One region of the Streptomyces sp. NBC_01591 genome, then DNA from elsewhere that is predicted to be linked to it. Evidence: riboswitches for the same ligand, from Rfam matches in the RefSeq annotation. Region 1 holds a riboswitch; each other region holds the start of a gene.

Evidence for each region. A riboswitch is a leader RNA that binds a small molecule or an ion and turns the genes downstream of it on or off. The one in region 1 is predicted to bind cyclic di-AMP.
Region 2: linked by a shared signal. The riboswitch ahead of OG978_RS16625 (transglycosylase family protein) and the one ahead of OG978_RS38765 (transglycosylase SLT domain-containing protein) in region 1 are both predicted to bind cyclic di-AMP.
Region 3: linked by a shared signal. The riboswitch ahead of OG978_RS06545 (C40 family peptidase) and the one ahead of OG978_RS38765 (transglycosylase SLT domain-containing protein) in region 1 are both predicted to bind cyclic di-AMP.

The regions. Positions count from the first base shown of each region.
Region 1 is NZ_CP109327.1:8,368,350-8,373,291, forward strand. Features, by position in the region: gene OG978_RS38755 (DUF305 domain-containing protein) at 1-512, shown strand, start outside; gene OG978_RS38760 (ABC-F family ATP-binding cassette domain-containing protein) at 598-2,268, opposite strand; cyclic di-AMP (ydaO/yuaA leader) riboswitch at 2,909-3,098, shown strand; gene OG978_RS38765 (transglycosylase SLT domain-containing protein) at 3,101-3,598, shown strand; gene OG978_RS38770 (FAD-dependent monooxygenase) at 3,634-4,791, opposite strand; gene OG978_RS38775 (TetR/AcrR family transcriptional regulator) at 4,879-4,942, shown strand, end outside.
Region 2 is NZ_CP109327.1:3,585,357-3,590,298, reverse strand. Features, by position in the region: gene OG978_RS16635 (cytochrome P450 family protein) at 1-1,008, shown strand, start outside; gene OG978_RS16630 (transglycosylase family protein) at 1,114-2,088, shown strand; cyclic di-AMP (ydaO/yuaA leader) riboswitch at 2,389-2,560, shown strand; gene OG978_RS16625 (transglycosylase family protein) at 2,564-3,340, shown strand; gene eno (phosphopyruvate hydratase) at 3,627-4,913, shown strand.
Region 3 is NZ_CP109327.1:1,384,721-1,389,662, reverse strand. Features, by position in the region: gene OG978_RS06560 (ATP-binding protein) at 1-128, shown strand, start outside; gene OG978_RS06555 (LysR substrate-binding domain-containing protein) at 162-875, opposite strand; partial or broken gene OG978_RS06550 (LysE family transporter) at 938-1,126, shown strand; gene OG978_RS06545 (C40 family peptidase) at 1,216-1,689, opposite strand; cyclic di-AMP (ydaO/yuaA leader) riboswitch at 1,693-1,865, opposite strand; gene OG978_RS06540 (hypothetical protein) at 2,265-2,573, opposite strand; gene OG978_RS06535 (ATP-dependent Clp protease proteolytic subunit) at 2,581-3,216, opposite strand; gene OG978_RS06530 (hypothetical protein) at 3,400-3,684, opposite strand; gene OG978_RS06525 (hypothetical protein) at 4,715-4,942, opposite strand, start outside.

The sequences.
Region 1 (4,942 bases):
CACCGGCCACCCCCGGCGGCGCGTTCAACGACGCGGACGTGAAGTTCGCGCAGCAGATGATCCCGCACCACCAACAGGCCATCGAGATGGCGAAGCTGGCCGACGGCCGCGCCGCCGACCCCGAGATCAAGAAGCTGGCCACCGCGATCGAGAAGGCCCAGGACCCCGAGATCAACACGATGAAGGGCTGGCTGACGTCGTGGGGCAAGCCGCTGCCCTCGTCCTCGTCCTCGATGGGTGACATGCCCGGGATGGACCACGGCTCGGACGCTTCAGGAATGCCCGGAATGATGTCCGACAAGGACATGAGCGACCTGAAGGCCGCCAAGGGCAAGGAGTTCGACAAGAAGTTCGCCCAGCTCATGATCGGGCACCACCAGGGCGCGGTCGCCATGGCCGAGGACGAGCAGAAGAACGGTGACAACGCCGACGCGAAGAAGCTCGCCGACGCCGTCATCACGGCCCAGACCGCCGAGATCGAACAGATGAACAAGATCCTCGACAGGCTCTGATCCCGGCAGGGGTGTGGGCCTCCTCGCATGACGGTCCGGATGGAGTCATGCGAAGGCCCACACCCCCTCGGGCCTCTCGTGCGGATCAGGCCGGGCTCGCGTGCTCCGGCGCCGCGAGCAGGTCGGCCACCTCCTGTGCGGTGGTCTCCCGGAGCTCCTCCTCGACCAGCAACCACCGGGTGATGCCGACAGATTCGAGGAACGGCAGATCGTGACTGGCGATCAGGAGCGCCCCCTCGTAGGACTCCAGCGCACCGGTCAGCTGCCGCACACTGGTGATGTCGAGGTTGTTGGTCGGTTCGTCCATCATCAGCAACTGCGGGGCTGGCGCGGCGAGCATCGTCGCCGCGAGGGCGGCCCGGAAGCGTTCCCCGCCCGACAGCGTGCCTGCCGCCTGCTCCGCGCGCTTCCCCTGGAACAGGAAGCGCGCGAGCTGGGCGCGGATGTGGTTGTCGGTGACCCCGGGAGCCATCCGGGCCACGTTCGCCGCGACGCTCAGTTCTTCGTCCAGCACATCGAGCCGCTGCGGAAGGAACCGCACCGGCACGAAGGTCCGGGCCTCGCCGGACAACGGGGCCAGTTCACCGGTGAGAGTGCGCAGCAGCGTCGTCTTCCCGGCGCCGTTGCGACCGACGAGCGCGATCCGCTGGGGCCCGTGCACATGGAGGCTGCCCTCGCGCAGTCTGCCGAACCGGGGTCGCAACCCGTGCAGGCTCAACACCGTGCGTCCGGTGGGCACCGCCGTGTGGGGAAGGCTCACACGGATCTCGGCATCGTCCCGGATCGCGTCCGCGGCTTCCTCCCGGCGCTCGCGTGCCTCACTGAGACGTTCCTCGTGGACGCCGCGAAGCTTGCCCGCCGACTCCTGCGCGGACCGCTTCCGGCGGCCTGCCAGGATCTTCGGGAGGCTGCCCTCGGCCTCGATCCTCCTGCCGTTCCGCTGCCGCCGGGCCAGCTTCACATGGGTCTCCTCCAGTTCGCGTTTCTGGCGGCGCACGTCGGCCTCGGCGGACCGCAACATCCGCCCGGCGGCCTCCTGTTCGGTGGCCACGGCCTCCTCGTACGCGGACCAGCCACCGCCGTACCAGTTCACGGATCCGGTGCGCAGTTCGGCGATGCGGTCCACGCGCTCCAGCAGTTCGCGGTCGTGGCTGACCACGACCAGTACGCCCGAGCGCCAGGAGTCGACGGCCTCGTAGAGCCTCCGGCGGGCGAACACATCGAGGTTGTTGGTGGGCTCGTCCAGGAGCAGGACGTCGGGGCGCTCCAGCAGCAGCGCGGCCAGCCGCAGCAGGACGGTCTCACCGCCGGACAACTGGCCGACGGTGCGGTCCAGTTCAATGCCTCCCAGCCCGAGCGAGCCGAGTGTCGCCAGGGCCCGTTCCTCGACGTCCCAGTCGTCGCCGATCGTCTCGAAGTGCTTCTCGTCGACATCGCCGGCCTCGATGGCGCGCAGCGCGTCGCGCCGCTCGGCGATGCCCAGGGCCCGGTCCACCCGCAGTGTTGTGTCGAGGGTGATGTTCTGCGGAAGGTGGGCGAGGCTGCCGCCGACGGTCACCGACCCCTGGGACGGGCGCAGTTGACCGGCGAGCAGTCGGAGCAGGGTGGACTTGCCCGCACCGTTGGTGCCGACGAGACCGATGCGGCCCCGGCCGATGCTGAGGGAGAGCCCGTCGAAGACGGTCGTGCCGTCCGGCCACCGGAAGGTCAGGGCCGAGCAGGTGAGGGAGGCGCCGGGGGTGGTGGGTCTCGCCATGGTGTTCCTCGCAGTCGCAAACGTGGTGAATGGGGGCCTCGTATGCGAGCACCACGCAGCGACCGGGCAGGGGCAGAGGTGTGGCGGTCCAGAAGATCGAGGGACGGCTCATGCACCGAGGTCGCATCCACGCGGGGTCACGGGCAGTGCGGAGCACTGCTACAGCGTGACGGGCGTACGGGCGGAGCCGTACGGCGCGATGTTCGCGAACCTCAGATGCGCAACGTCCACCTCTATCGGAGACAACAGGACATGGAAACCATAACGACAGGGAGGGGGAAAGGCAATGCCTCCCGGTGCCGGGTGGGCGTCGGGGGCGCGAGACCCGCACGGCGAGGCATCTGTCCGGTATGAGTTATTCACCCGAATTGATCTTTTGGTTAATAAAAGGATCATTCGCCACCAATATCGCTTTTAATCATGGCGCGAAATGCACCTTTTGGGTATTTGTGGCGCGAGTCACGTTCGGCGCCCTGGACGGCGAGTCGCGCGAGTCGGTTCCCTTTCCGGGCAAGGAAAAGGGGACGCGCGGTGTGAGGTGGATTACCGAAATTCCCGTGCCTTGATCTTGTGGGTGAATTGCATTCGAAAATTGGGGGCTTGTCCCTTTCGTGTCTCCTCGCCTACGGTCACCGTCAATCCGGACGGAACGCCGAATCCTGCCGCCGTCCGGCAATCCGACCCACTCGTGTACGGCAGGAGCGGGGAACCCAGGTAAGCCGCCGATCCCGGTATCCGGAACGGCTCGGGGTGAAGTCGCGCCCATGTGCGGCCAGGCATCTCCAGCCTGAACCCGACAGCTCACCTCGCAGGCGACGGAGAGGAATCCATCATGCCCTCAACGGGTACGTACCGTCGTCGTAAGTCCACCTCGCTGACCCGGGGTTTCATCGCCGTGGGCACGGGCGCAGCCGCCCTCATGCTGCCGCTGATCGGTGCCCACACCGCCTCGGCGGCGCCGGCGCAGTCCGTCAGCGCCGCCGCCCCGGCCGCGCAGTCCGCGACGTACACGAACGATCTGGACGGCTGGATCAAGGAGTCGCTGGCCGTCATGGCCAAGCACGGCATCCCCGGCAGCTACGCCAGCATCCACCGCAACATCATGCGCGAGTCCTCCGGCAACCCCCTGGCCATCAACAACTGGGACTCGAACGCCGCCGCCGGGACGCCGTCCAAGGGGCTCCTCCAGGTCATCGATCCGACGTTCCGGGCCTACCACGTGCCCGGTACCGCGATGGACAGCTACGACCCCGTCGCCAACATCACGGCAGCGTGCAACTACGCGGCCGCCAAGTACGGCTCCATCGACAACGTCTTCGGAGCCTACTGACGTACGGCGCCGCCGCCCGGCCGTCGCCCCCGCGGTCAGCCCAGCCGCGGGGGCGTCCAGTCGGCGTGGCGCAGGATCGTGCGGACGGTGACGCGGGACGGTGCGAGCCGCAGCGCTGTATTGCGCAGGGCGACGGCCGCCGGACGGGACAGCTGCTGGCCCATCCGGCCGGCCTGCCGAGCGGCCCGGGCGACCGACTGGCTGCGGGGCCGGCGCTCGGCGTCGTAGCGGCTGAGCGCCGACTCGACGGTGGGTTCGGTGGCGAGCGCGGCGGCCAGCGTCGCCGCGTCCTCCAGTGCCTGGCAGGCCCCCTGGCCGAGATTCGGGGTCATGGCGTGGGCGGCATCGCCGAGCAGGGCGACCCGGCCCACCGCGTAGGAAGGGAGCGGGGCGACCAGCTCGTTGACGTCACGGTGCAGGACGGCATCGGGCCGGGTCGCCGCCAGCAGGGCGGGAATGGGGTCGTGCCAGCCGCCGAACCGGCGGCGGACCTCGGCGAGCGGGTCCGGATGGCGCACACCGGCGGGAGCGTTGAGCACCGCGTGCCACTCTGCCCGGCCGTCCGAGAAGGCGATGTGACCGAACTCGGCCCCCGGTCCCCAGGTGAGCTCGAAGTCGGTCCGCAGGTCGACCGGGGACTCGGTGATGGCGCGCAGCACCGTCGAGCCGCTGTAGGCCGGACCGGGGTGCCCCGGGAAGAGCTGGGAGCGCAACCGGCTGCTGATCCCGTCGGCGGCCACGACCAGATCCGCGTCGCGGAGAGTGTCACCGGCGGTGAGGCGCACCCGCGAGGCGTCGGATCGGTCGACGGACGTCACCTCGGCCCCGATGACCAGGGATCCGGGCGGCAGCGCCTCGCGCAGCAACCGGTGCAGCGTGGCCCGGGGGATGCCCACGATCGGGGTCCCCAGCTCGCGCTCCAGCGCGGCTCCGTCCATACGTGCCAGCAGGCGTCCGTCCGGGGTGCGGGTGCCACCGGTGTACTGGGGCCGCGCGGCCGCGCGCACTCCCGCGCCGACACCGAGGGCATCCAGCGCGCGCATACCGTTCGCGTGCAGCGAGATGCCCGCGCCCGCGTCGTCGAGGGTGTGGGCGCGTTCGACGACCGTCGCCTCCCAGCCGATGCGGCGCAGCCCGATCGCGGCGGCCAGCCCGCCGATGCCTCCGCCGACAACCACCGCGCTGTTGCCCATGCCGGGTCCCCTCTCGTGCCCTGCCACGGCCTTCTACACCTGTAGAAGGAGCGTACTACGCCGTCTCTACAGGTGTAGAAAGGGGTGATGACCACTGATCGACGGACCGTCCTTGCCGATGCCGCCATCGGCGTGCTGGCCGAGGCGGGGA
Region 2 (4,942 bases), 4.8 Mb from region 1:
ACGCATCTGCTGAACATCGACCCGCCGGACCACACCCGGCTGCGCCGCCTCGTCTCCAAGGCGTTCACCCCGCGCCGGGTCGCCGAGTTCGCACCGCGCGTACAGGAACTGACGGACCGCCTCATCGACGGCTTCATCGCGGAGGGGAAGGCGGACCTCATCCACGACTTCGCCTTCCCGCTCCCCATCTACGCGATCTGTGATCTGCTCGGCGTCCCGCGCGAGGACCAGGACGACTTCCGGGACTGGGCGGGCATGATGATCCGCCACGGTGGCGGCCCGCGCGGCGGGGTGGCCAGGTCGGTCAAGAAGATGCGCGGGTACCTCGCCGAACTGATCCACCGCAAGCGGGAGAACCCGGGGGACGATCTGATCTCCGGGCTGATCCGGGCCAGCGACCACGGCGAGCACCTCACCGAGAACGAGGCCGCGGCCATGGCCTTCATCCTGCTCTTCGCCGGATTCGAGACGACGGTCAATCTCATCGGCAACGGGGTCTACGCCCTGCTGCGCAACCCCGGTCAGCGCGAACGGCTGCAGCTCTCCCTCGACTCGGGGGAGAGCGGGCTGCTGGAGACCGGCATCGAGGAACTGCTGCGGTACGACGGCCCGGTGGAGCTGGCCACCTGGCGGTTCGCCACCGAGCCGCTGACGCTCGGCGGACAGGACATCGCGGCCGGGGACCCCGTACTCGTGGTGCTCGCCGCCGCCGACCGCGACCCGGAACGCTTCGAAAACCCCGACACGCTCGACCTCGCACGGCGTGACAATCAGCACCTCGGATACGGGCACGGCATCCACTACTGCCTGGGAGCGCCGCTCGCCAGACTGGAGGGACAGACCGCGCTCGCCACGCTTCTGAACCGCCTTCCGGACCTGCGGCTTGCGGTGAAACCTACCGATTTGCGGTGGCGTGGCGGGCTCATCATGCGTGGACTTCGCACGCTCCCCGTGGAGTTCACACCGGGGCCCGCCCGCGCAGAAAATGACACTCCGTCAACTCTGTGACTTTCACGTGATCCGCGCTGCATCGACTTGTGACACGCGTTCGAGTCCCGCTAGGTTCACCGTTCGACTCACCAGTCGCACGTCAGTCACACGGAAGGCAACCCCATGGGCTCCGCGAACGGCAGACACCGTCGCCCCCGTCAGGCACCCGCCATCGTCGTCGCCGCGGGCGTGACCGGATCGGCCATCGCCATCCCGCTGCTCGGCGCCTCCGGTGCGCACGCGGCCGACGCCACGACCTGGGACCGGGTGGCCGAGTGCGAGAGCGGCGGCATGTGGAGCGCCGACCTCGGCAACGGCTACTACGGCGGTCTGCAGTTCTCGCAGGAGACCTGGAAGGCGTACGGCGGTGAGGCGTACGCGGAGCGCGCCGACCTCGCCAGCCGGGCGCAGCAGATAGCGGTGGCCGAGAAGGTCCTGGACGACCGGGGCCCGCAGGCCTGGCCCAGCTGCGCGGTCATCTCCGGCCTCGCGGTGGACGGGACGCTGCCGGGGGTCGACCCGGGTTCCGTCCCCGCCGACGACCCGACCGGGAGCGCGAAGCCGGCTGACGACGCGTCGACGGACCCGTCGAGCGACGCCGTACCGTCCGAGAGCGCCTCGGACGGTACGGGCGCCGTGGACGGTGCGGACGGCCCGGACGGGGCCGACAAGCCGTCAGGGAAGGCCTCGCCGTCCCCGAAGTCCTCGGCCTCGACCACCCCGTCCTCCGGTGCGCCCTCGGAGGCGCCCTCCGACGCACCCCGTGACGCGTCCGATTCGCCCGACTCGTCCGGTGATGTGGGCGGCAAGCATCGTGGCACGCCGGCCGCCGAGGGGAATCGCGACACGGGCGGCGGCAACCGTGAGTCGGGCCGTCACGCCTCCCGCGGGGGCAACGGCGCCCGCGACACGGCCGAGCCGGTGGCTGACGGCGCGTACACCGTCCGGCCCGGCGACAACCTCTGGTCGATTGCTGATGCACAGAAGGTTCCCGGTGGCTGGCCCGCGCTCTACGAGGCCAACAAGGGTGCCGTCGGCTCCGACCCGGACCTCGTCCTCCCTGGCCAGAGCCTCGATCTCGATGTGAAGGTCAAGTGAGGGTGGTCTGATAATCGACTAAAAACGCCCCAAAAACTGGGCCAGTTCAGGGACCTATGTCCGCTTATGCGTAAGTGAGACATGGGTCTCTTTGCGTCAACTGGCGTGTCGCGCCTGGGGAGCCCTTCCGCATCACGTCCCACCTGCGGAAACGACAGTTCTTCAGATGCAAGTACGGGTTGATTGTCCGATGTGTCCATCTTTGAATGTGGGGGTTGCGTATGTTTACGGTCGGAACCGCTCGCACCGCGGGCCCCGTCGACCGTCACGCCGAATCCTGCCGTCGGTCGAAGGGAACAGACGCGTAAAGCGCCGTAGGCAGGAGCGGGGGACCCAGGTAAGCGCCGGGCCCGATCGTCGAAAGACGCATCAGGACCGGCTTGGGGTGAAGTCGCGTGCTAGGACGTGCGACCGGGCAACTCACTTGGCCCGAACCCGACAGCTCACCTCGCAGGCGTCGGTGAGGAGAAGTTCCATGCTGCTTTCCAGCAAGGGCAAGCACCGCCGCCCGTCCAAGGCCGTCCGTATCGCCACGCTCGCCGGTGTCGCCGGTGCCGCTGTCGCCGTGCCCCTGATGGGTGCGACCAGCGCCTCCGCCGCCTCCGTCGCCACCTGGGACGCCGTCGCCCAGTGCGAGTCCGGTGGCAACTGGTCCATCAACACCGGCAACGGCTACTACGGCGGTCTGCAGTTCTCGCAGTCCAGCTGGGCCGCCGCCGGCGGTACGCAGTACGCCGCCCGTGCCGACCTGGCCACCAAGGCCCAGCAGATCGCCACCGCCGAGAAGCTCCTCGACATGCAGGGCCCGGGTGCCTGGGCCTGCGCCGGTGCCGGTGGCCTGACCAACGACGGTGTCGACCCGGGCGTCGACGCCGGCTCCTCCTCGAACTCCACCGCGAGCTCCGGCGCCACCGAGCAGCAGAGTGCCCCGGCTGCCCCGAAGCAGCAGTCGCAGCCGACCCAGCAGGCCCAGCCGAAGCAGAGCGAGCGCACCGAGGCCCCCGCCGCCTCCCGCTCGGAGCGCTCCGCCACCCCGCAGGCCGAGTCGAAGAAGACCGTCACCACCCCGACCGGCGAGAAGGTCAAGAAGGGCGATGGTGAGTACAAGGTCGTCTCCGGCGACTCGCTGAGCGAGATCGCGGCCGACCACAAGGTCGAGGGCGGCTGGCAGCAGCTGTTCGAGCTGAACAAGGACATCGTCAAGGACGCCGACCTGATCTACCCGGGTCAGCAGCTGCACCTGACGAAGTAGTCGCGGCTCTCTCCTCCCCGAGTGCCCCGGCCCGGCGCGCATTCCCCCGTACGCGCCGGGCCGGGGTTCTGCCGTTTCCGCTCGGGGGAGCGCCGGATCGTTCAACTGTTGTAGTTACCGGCCAGTAAATTTCTGGCTGTTTGCCCGGCAATGTGCGCCCTTGGGTCCTTTTTCGTCCCAGGGGACGGGCGGTCGTCGGGCTGAGCGGGCCGGGCCGGTTAGGCTCTTGTCGCAAGGCCAAAGTGACCCTGCACAACCAGCGTCATATCCCAGAAGGAGATGCCTCGTGCCGTCCATCGACGTCGTCGTAGCCCGGGAAATCCTCGACTCCCGAGGTAACCCCACGGTCGAGGTAGAGGTCGGCCTCGACGACGGCAGCACGGGCCGTGCTGCCGTTCCGTCCGGCGCCTCCACCGGCGCGTTCGAGGCCATCGAGCTTCGCGACGGTGACCCCAACCGCTACCAGGGCAAGGGCGTCGAGAAGGCCGTCCTCGCCGTGATCGAGCAGATCGGCCCGGAGCTCGTCGGCTACGACGCCACCGAGCAGCGGCTGATCGACCAGGCGATGTTCGACCTGGACGCCACCGAGAACAAGGGCTCGCTCGGCGCCAACGCCATCCTCGGCGTCTCGCTGGCCGTCGCCCACGCCGCCTCCGAGGCCTCGGACCTGCCGCTGTTCCGCTACCTCGGCGGCCCGAACGCGCACCTGCTGCCCGTTCCGATGATGAACATCCTCAACGGCGGTTCGCACGCGGACTCCAACGTGGACATCCAGGAGTTCATGATCGCGCCGATCGGTGCGGAGTCCTTCTCCGAGGCCCTGCGCTGGGGCGCCGAGGTCTACCACACGCTGAAGAAGGTCCTGAAGACCAAGGGTCTTTCGACCGGTCTCGGCGACGAGGGCGGCTTCGCGCCGAACCTGGAGTCGAACCGCGCCGCCCTCGACCTCATTGTCGAGGCCATCAAGGAAGCCGGCTACGCCCCGGGCAAGGACATCGCGCTCGCGCTCGACGTCGCCGCGTCCGAGTTCTACAAGGACGGCAAGTACGAGTTCGAGGGCAAGTCCCGCTCGGCCGCCGAGATGACCGAGTACTACGAGGAGCTCGTCTCCGCGTACCCGCTGGTCTCCATCGAGGACCCGCTGTACGAGGACGACTGGGCCGGCTGGAAGGTCATCACCGACAAGCTCGGCGCCAAGGTGCAGATCGTCGGCGACGACCTCTTCGTCACCAACCCGGAGCGCCTGGCCCGCGGCATCGAGGAGGGCTCCGCCAACGCCCTGCTCGTCAAGGTCAACCAGATCGGCTCGCTGACCGAGACCCTGGACGCCGTCGAGCTCGCCCAGCGCAACGGCTTCAAGTGCATGATGTCGCACCGGTCCGGCGAGACCGAGGACGTCACCATCGCCGACCTCGCGGTCGCCGTGAACTGCGGCCAGATCAAGACCGGCGCCCCGGCCCGCTCGGACCGCGTCGCCAAGTACAACCAGCTGCTGCGCATCGAGGAGATCCTCGACGACGCCGCGGTGTACGCGGGCCGCTCGGCGTTCCCGCGGTTTCGCTCTGCGAACTGAGTAGGCACAGCAAGGGCTGACCCCTTTCG
Region 3 (4,942 bases), 7.0 Mb from region 1:
GACGCGGCATGGTGATCATCCGCTGTCTGGCCAAGGAGTGCGGGGGCCGGCTCACCGTCACCCCCACCGCCGACGGCGGCAAGACGGTGTGGATCGCGCTTCCGTGGAGCATCCCCGTGCAGAGCTGACCAGCGCGTTCCGGTGGCCGCCCGCCCGCGCGGTCACCCGGCTTCGCCGCCCGGCCGCTGCGCCGACGCCGACCGCCCGAACCCACTGCGCAACAGGGCCTGGAACGTCGCCGCGGCGGCGCTCGCCCGGTCACCGCGGTGCACCACCGAGATCGTCCGCCGGAAGGAAGCGGGATCCAGCCGCCGTACCGACAGCGGCGTCGGCGACATCGCGGCGACCATCTCCGGGACGACCGCCATCCCGATACCCGCACTGACCAGGGCGCACACCAGTGCGTAGCCGGGCGACTCGCAGACCACGGCGGGTGTCGCCCCGGCCTCGGCCAGCGCCTGCTCGACCCCACGGCGCGGCGGATGCGTCGGCGCGCTGCTGATCAGCGGCCGTCCCGCCAGCTCCGTCACCGGCAGTCTCCCGCTGCCTTCGGACAGCATCTGACCGACCGCCGTGATGAGGACCAGCTCCTCGACCAGCAGCGGTTCGGCGAAGACCCCGGCGGGCCAGGCCACGGCGGCAGTCGGCTCGTACACATGAGTCAGCGCCAGATCGACCTCGCCCGCGGCCACCGCGGCGACGCCCTGGGGCGGTTCGTACTCGGTCACCGCCAGCTCTACATCCGGGTGGGCGCGCCGGAAGGCGCTCAGCACCGGCGGCAGCAGATGCATGCCGGCCGTGGTGAACGTGCCGACCCGCAGACGTCCGCCGGAGAGCCCGGAGAGGCGGGCCAGCTCATGGCGTGCCTGGTCCATCTCGTCGAGGGCGCGCCGGGCGCGTCCGGCCAGCAGCTCGCCCGCGGCTGTGAGCCGGGCCCCTGCTGCTCGCGACGATCGTCGTGGCGCTGGCGCTGGCGCTGGTCTGGTTCCCCGCCGTGGCGCTCCTCGTGGACCGGCTGGGCCGGTGGCTGCGCCGGCCGCGTACCGCGCGCGCCATCGAGGGCGGCAGCGGCGCGGCGCTCGCCGCGTTGGGCCTGATGCTGGTGACCGGTCCCCTGCTGCACTGAGCGCGGAAGGGGCCAGCGGCCGGGGCAGCAGGGCCTGTCCGGCGGAGCAGGGCCGGGGACGCGGCCTCGATCCGCCGACGGGCCCCGCCTCAGCGGACCCGCCCGTAATAGACGCTCTTGGTCCAGATCCTCTCCAGCCGGACCACCGCGCCGGTCCTCGGCGAGTGCCAGATCTTGCCCTTACCGGCGTAGATCCCCACGTGGTAGACGCTGCGGCCATAATGGAAGAAGACCAGGTCGCCGCGTTTCCTGTGCGAGGCCGAGACATGGCGGGTCCGGTTGTACTGCTGCTGGGCCGTGCGGGGGAGCTTCTTGCCCGCCTTTTTGAACGAATAGAGCGTCAGCCCCGAGCAGTCGAAGCGGTTGGGGCCGGTGGCCCCCCATCTGTACGGCGAGCCCTTCTTCGAGGCCGCGATGTTGAGCGCCTTCATCGACAGAGTCGCCGCCTGGGCATCCGTCGTGGCGCCCGGGACGAACATGGTGCCGCCGACGGCGGCGAGCGTCAGAACCGAGGCCGTACCGGCCCGGACGAGCAGAGACGGGACATGAACCTGCGCAGTCATGCGCAACCCTTCGTCAGCCGCCTGTGAAGGATGACCTGTCGGGTTCGGGCTGGCGAAGTTGCCCGGCCGCGTGCGGCGGCTTCACCCCGAGGGTCGACCGGTGTTCAGGTCGACCCGTGGTGCTCGGGTCCTCCACTCCTGCCGATCCACTTATGTCGACCAGGCATCCGGGCGGCGGCAGGACTCGGCGTCCGCCCGGACCGCCCCGCCGCGGTGGCGGGGGCTTGTCGTCCCAGGGATCTTGACTCACCGACTGCCGGATTTCCGAGCTGAAACAGGGATATGTGAGGCTCCTCACGACTGATCCGTTCGGGTGGACATGATGATTTTCGACGCTCCGCCGGTGATTCGGGCCGCTTCCGTACCAGGGGCGGAAGGGTGGATTCCGCCCACTGTCCACGCGGAAAACGCAAATTGAGCCATCCCTCGTGAGGGGGACTCCCTACGCCGAACGAGCGAGGATTTTCCATGGACGCGTCGGGCGTGTCGGGTACGGGAGTTGGGTGAAGGCCGCCGGATGCCGGGACGAAGGGAGTTGGCCGAACCCAGCCGTGCGCGCGGAGCGCGGAAGTCGGTCAACTCGCCGGAGCGGGGGGTACGGTGACGCGTCCGGCCCGCCGTTCCCCGTCCAGTACGCGCAGCGCCCGGGCGAGTGTGGCGGCGTGGATCCGTGCCTCGCCGCGCTCGTGCATCAACGCGAGGGCGTCCCGCAGTGCCCCTGCCTGCGAGACAAGGGCCTGTGCGGCGCGCAGCGCGCCGTAGGTGTCGCTGCCACGGGCCGGGTTGATCCGGCCGACCTGGTCGAGGACTTCGAGGTAGCGGTCGATGAACTCCCCCTCGGCGCACGTCAGTGCGGGAAGCGGCGGGAACTCCGGCGGCTGCATCGGGTGTTCACCTCGCGCCGTGCGGGGGGAGTGAGGAATTCCGGTTCTCCAGGACGTGGTCCACCAGTCCGTACGCCTTGGCACCCGCCGCGTCGAGAATGAGGTCGCGTTCGGTGTCGTCGGCGATCTGCTCGGCGTCGCGGCCCGTGTGACGGGCCAACAGGGCGATGAGCATCCTGCGGACCCGTTCCAGTTCCTGCGCTTCGATCTCCAGATCGGACGGTTGGCCCTGCACCGGCTCGGTGAGCTCGGGCTGCCGCACGACGACCCTCGCGCCGGGCAGTGCGTGCCGCCGGCCGGGAGCGCCCGCGGCGAGCAGCGCGGAGGCGCAGGAACCGGCCTGGCCGAGGCAGTAGGTCTCCACCTCGCAGGCGAGGTACTGCATCGTGTCGTAGATCGCGGCCATGGCCCCGAACGAGCCGCCGGGGGAGTTGATGTAGAGCGATACGGGCCGGTCCGGGGCGTCGTGTTCCAGGTACATGAACTGCGCGATCAGATCGGTGGCCGCGGTGTCGTCCACCGGGGTGCCGAGGAAGACGATCCGCTCGGCGAGCAGCTTGGAGTACGGGTCGAGGGTGCGGCTCCCGTTGGTGGTGCGCTCGGTGAACTCGGGCAGTACGTGACGGGCGGTGGGACGGAACAGCATGGCGATGCCTCTCCTGCGGGGTCTGCACGGGGGTCTGCAAGCTTCCGTAAAAAATGTACAGGACGTACAGAAGGTTATGATGGGAGCGCGATCCTGGTGATCCACGAAAGTCCCAGGTCAGAGGCTATTTTGGCTGTTCGCTGAGGGCGGATGTCTCACAATCTCTAGACGTCTTGATCATCAGGCTGCTTCGCCCTCACTGAAACCGAGTAGAGAAGTGAGGCGGTCCGAGGCGACGCGGAGGTCCTCGTGGCTCGGATGGACGTACACCCGCTTGGTGAAATTGGCGTTGGCATGCCCGACCCATACGGCGAGGATGATGTCCGGCACGCCGTTGACGGCGAGAAACGTGAGGCACCAGTGACGCGCGTCGTAGAGCTGGACCTTCCGCAGCTTCAGCTTCCGCTGCAGGGAGTACGAGGCCTCACGGAGGTCTCGAGTCGTGAGCAGCTGGCCGAGGGCCACGATGAGTCACGCCTGGTCAACCACCGCCTGAAAGTGACCGAGGCATCTGAAAGTGGCAGTGCACCCCCGCAGGTGACGTCACCCATTGAGATGATTTCTGGCACTCGCGTTGCGGCCCCTTTCAGAGCCGAGCCGTCCGGCCCGCGTCCGCGGGCTCCGCATAGCCGTGGAGGCACGGAGCCCGAGACAGCGACGAGTTGCCCCGCCGCTGCGTCGGCAGTGCGACTGCTTCCCTGCCGACGTCCGGCAGCGGCCGCACTCGCCAACGCCCACCCTTCCCGCGATCGACCCGGTGTACAGGACTTCGACCCCGCCCGGAGCGCCGCCGTCCTGTCAAGGACCAGCCAACCCGGTGTCCGCACGCGCTCTTCGCCAGCTGGGACTTGCCCGATTACGCGGGCTACTCGTTCGGTCCAGCCGGGGACGAGGACAAGATCGCCGTGTGGATCGGTTCTGACGGTGCGCCCGAGGACGTGGCGGGTACGTTCACCGAATGGTTCAACGCGGAGATGGATCGGCACGAGCAGCACATCGCCGAGTTCGACGATGCGAAGGTAGCCGAACTGCGAATGGCTTACGGCAAGGGTGTCGAAGAGCCGCGCATGGCTGGCATTGACCCAGATGATCCTTACTGCCTGCTCGGATACTCGCTGGGCGGCTCCTACGACCAGGCCGCGTACACCACCGAAGACCTCGACCTGTTCTGGGTGGGCCCCGGCGTATGCTGCGGTGTTCACGGCGTGTACGGGCTGATAGACAGGTCGGGCACCTGGCGGATCCCGTACGGCACCAAGTTCAGGGCCGTTCGGCCATTCCGTGATGGCGTCGCCGAGGTCATCGTGGCCTCGAAGGGCACCAGCGATACCGGCCCGCGGACCAGGATTCGGCCGGATGGATCGATCGTGCGCGGACAGGCGGGGTTCATGGGCGGAGGTTCGGGCGTTCGTCCCACCGCTGGGACGTACGCCCGCACCGCCGCTTATGAGAACACTGTGTGGGACACCCCCGGGGTGCACCGCGCGGGGCCTGGTCAGCAGCGGGCCAGCACCGCCACCTCATGGCCGAACCCCACCACCAGCCGGCCATCCAAAGTGACAGCCACCGCGTACACCTCCGCAGGGAACACCAACTCCGGTCCGGACGGCCGGCCGGTGGTCAGGTCCCACACGCGCACCGTCCCGTCCCCGCTGCCGGTGACGGCGACCGGACGCCGGTACACCGCCCCCACCAGCCGCCCAACAGGCCCCGAAGCCGCATC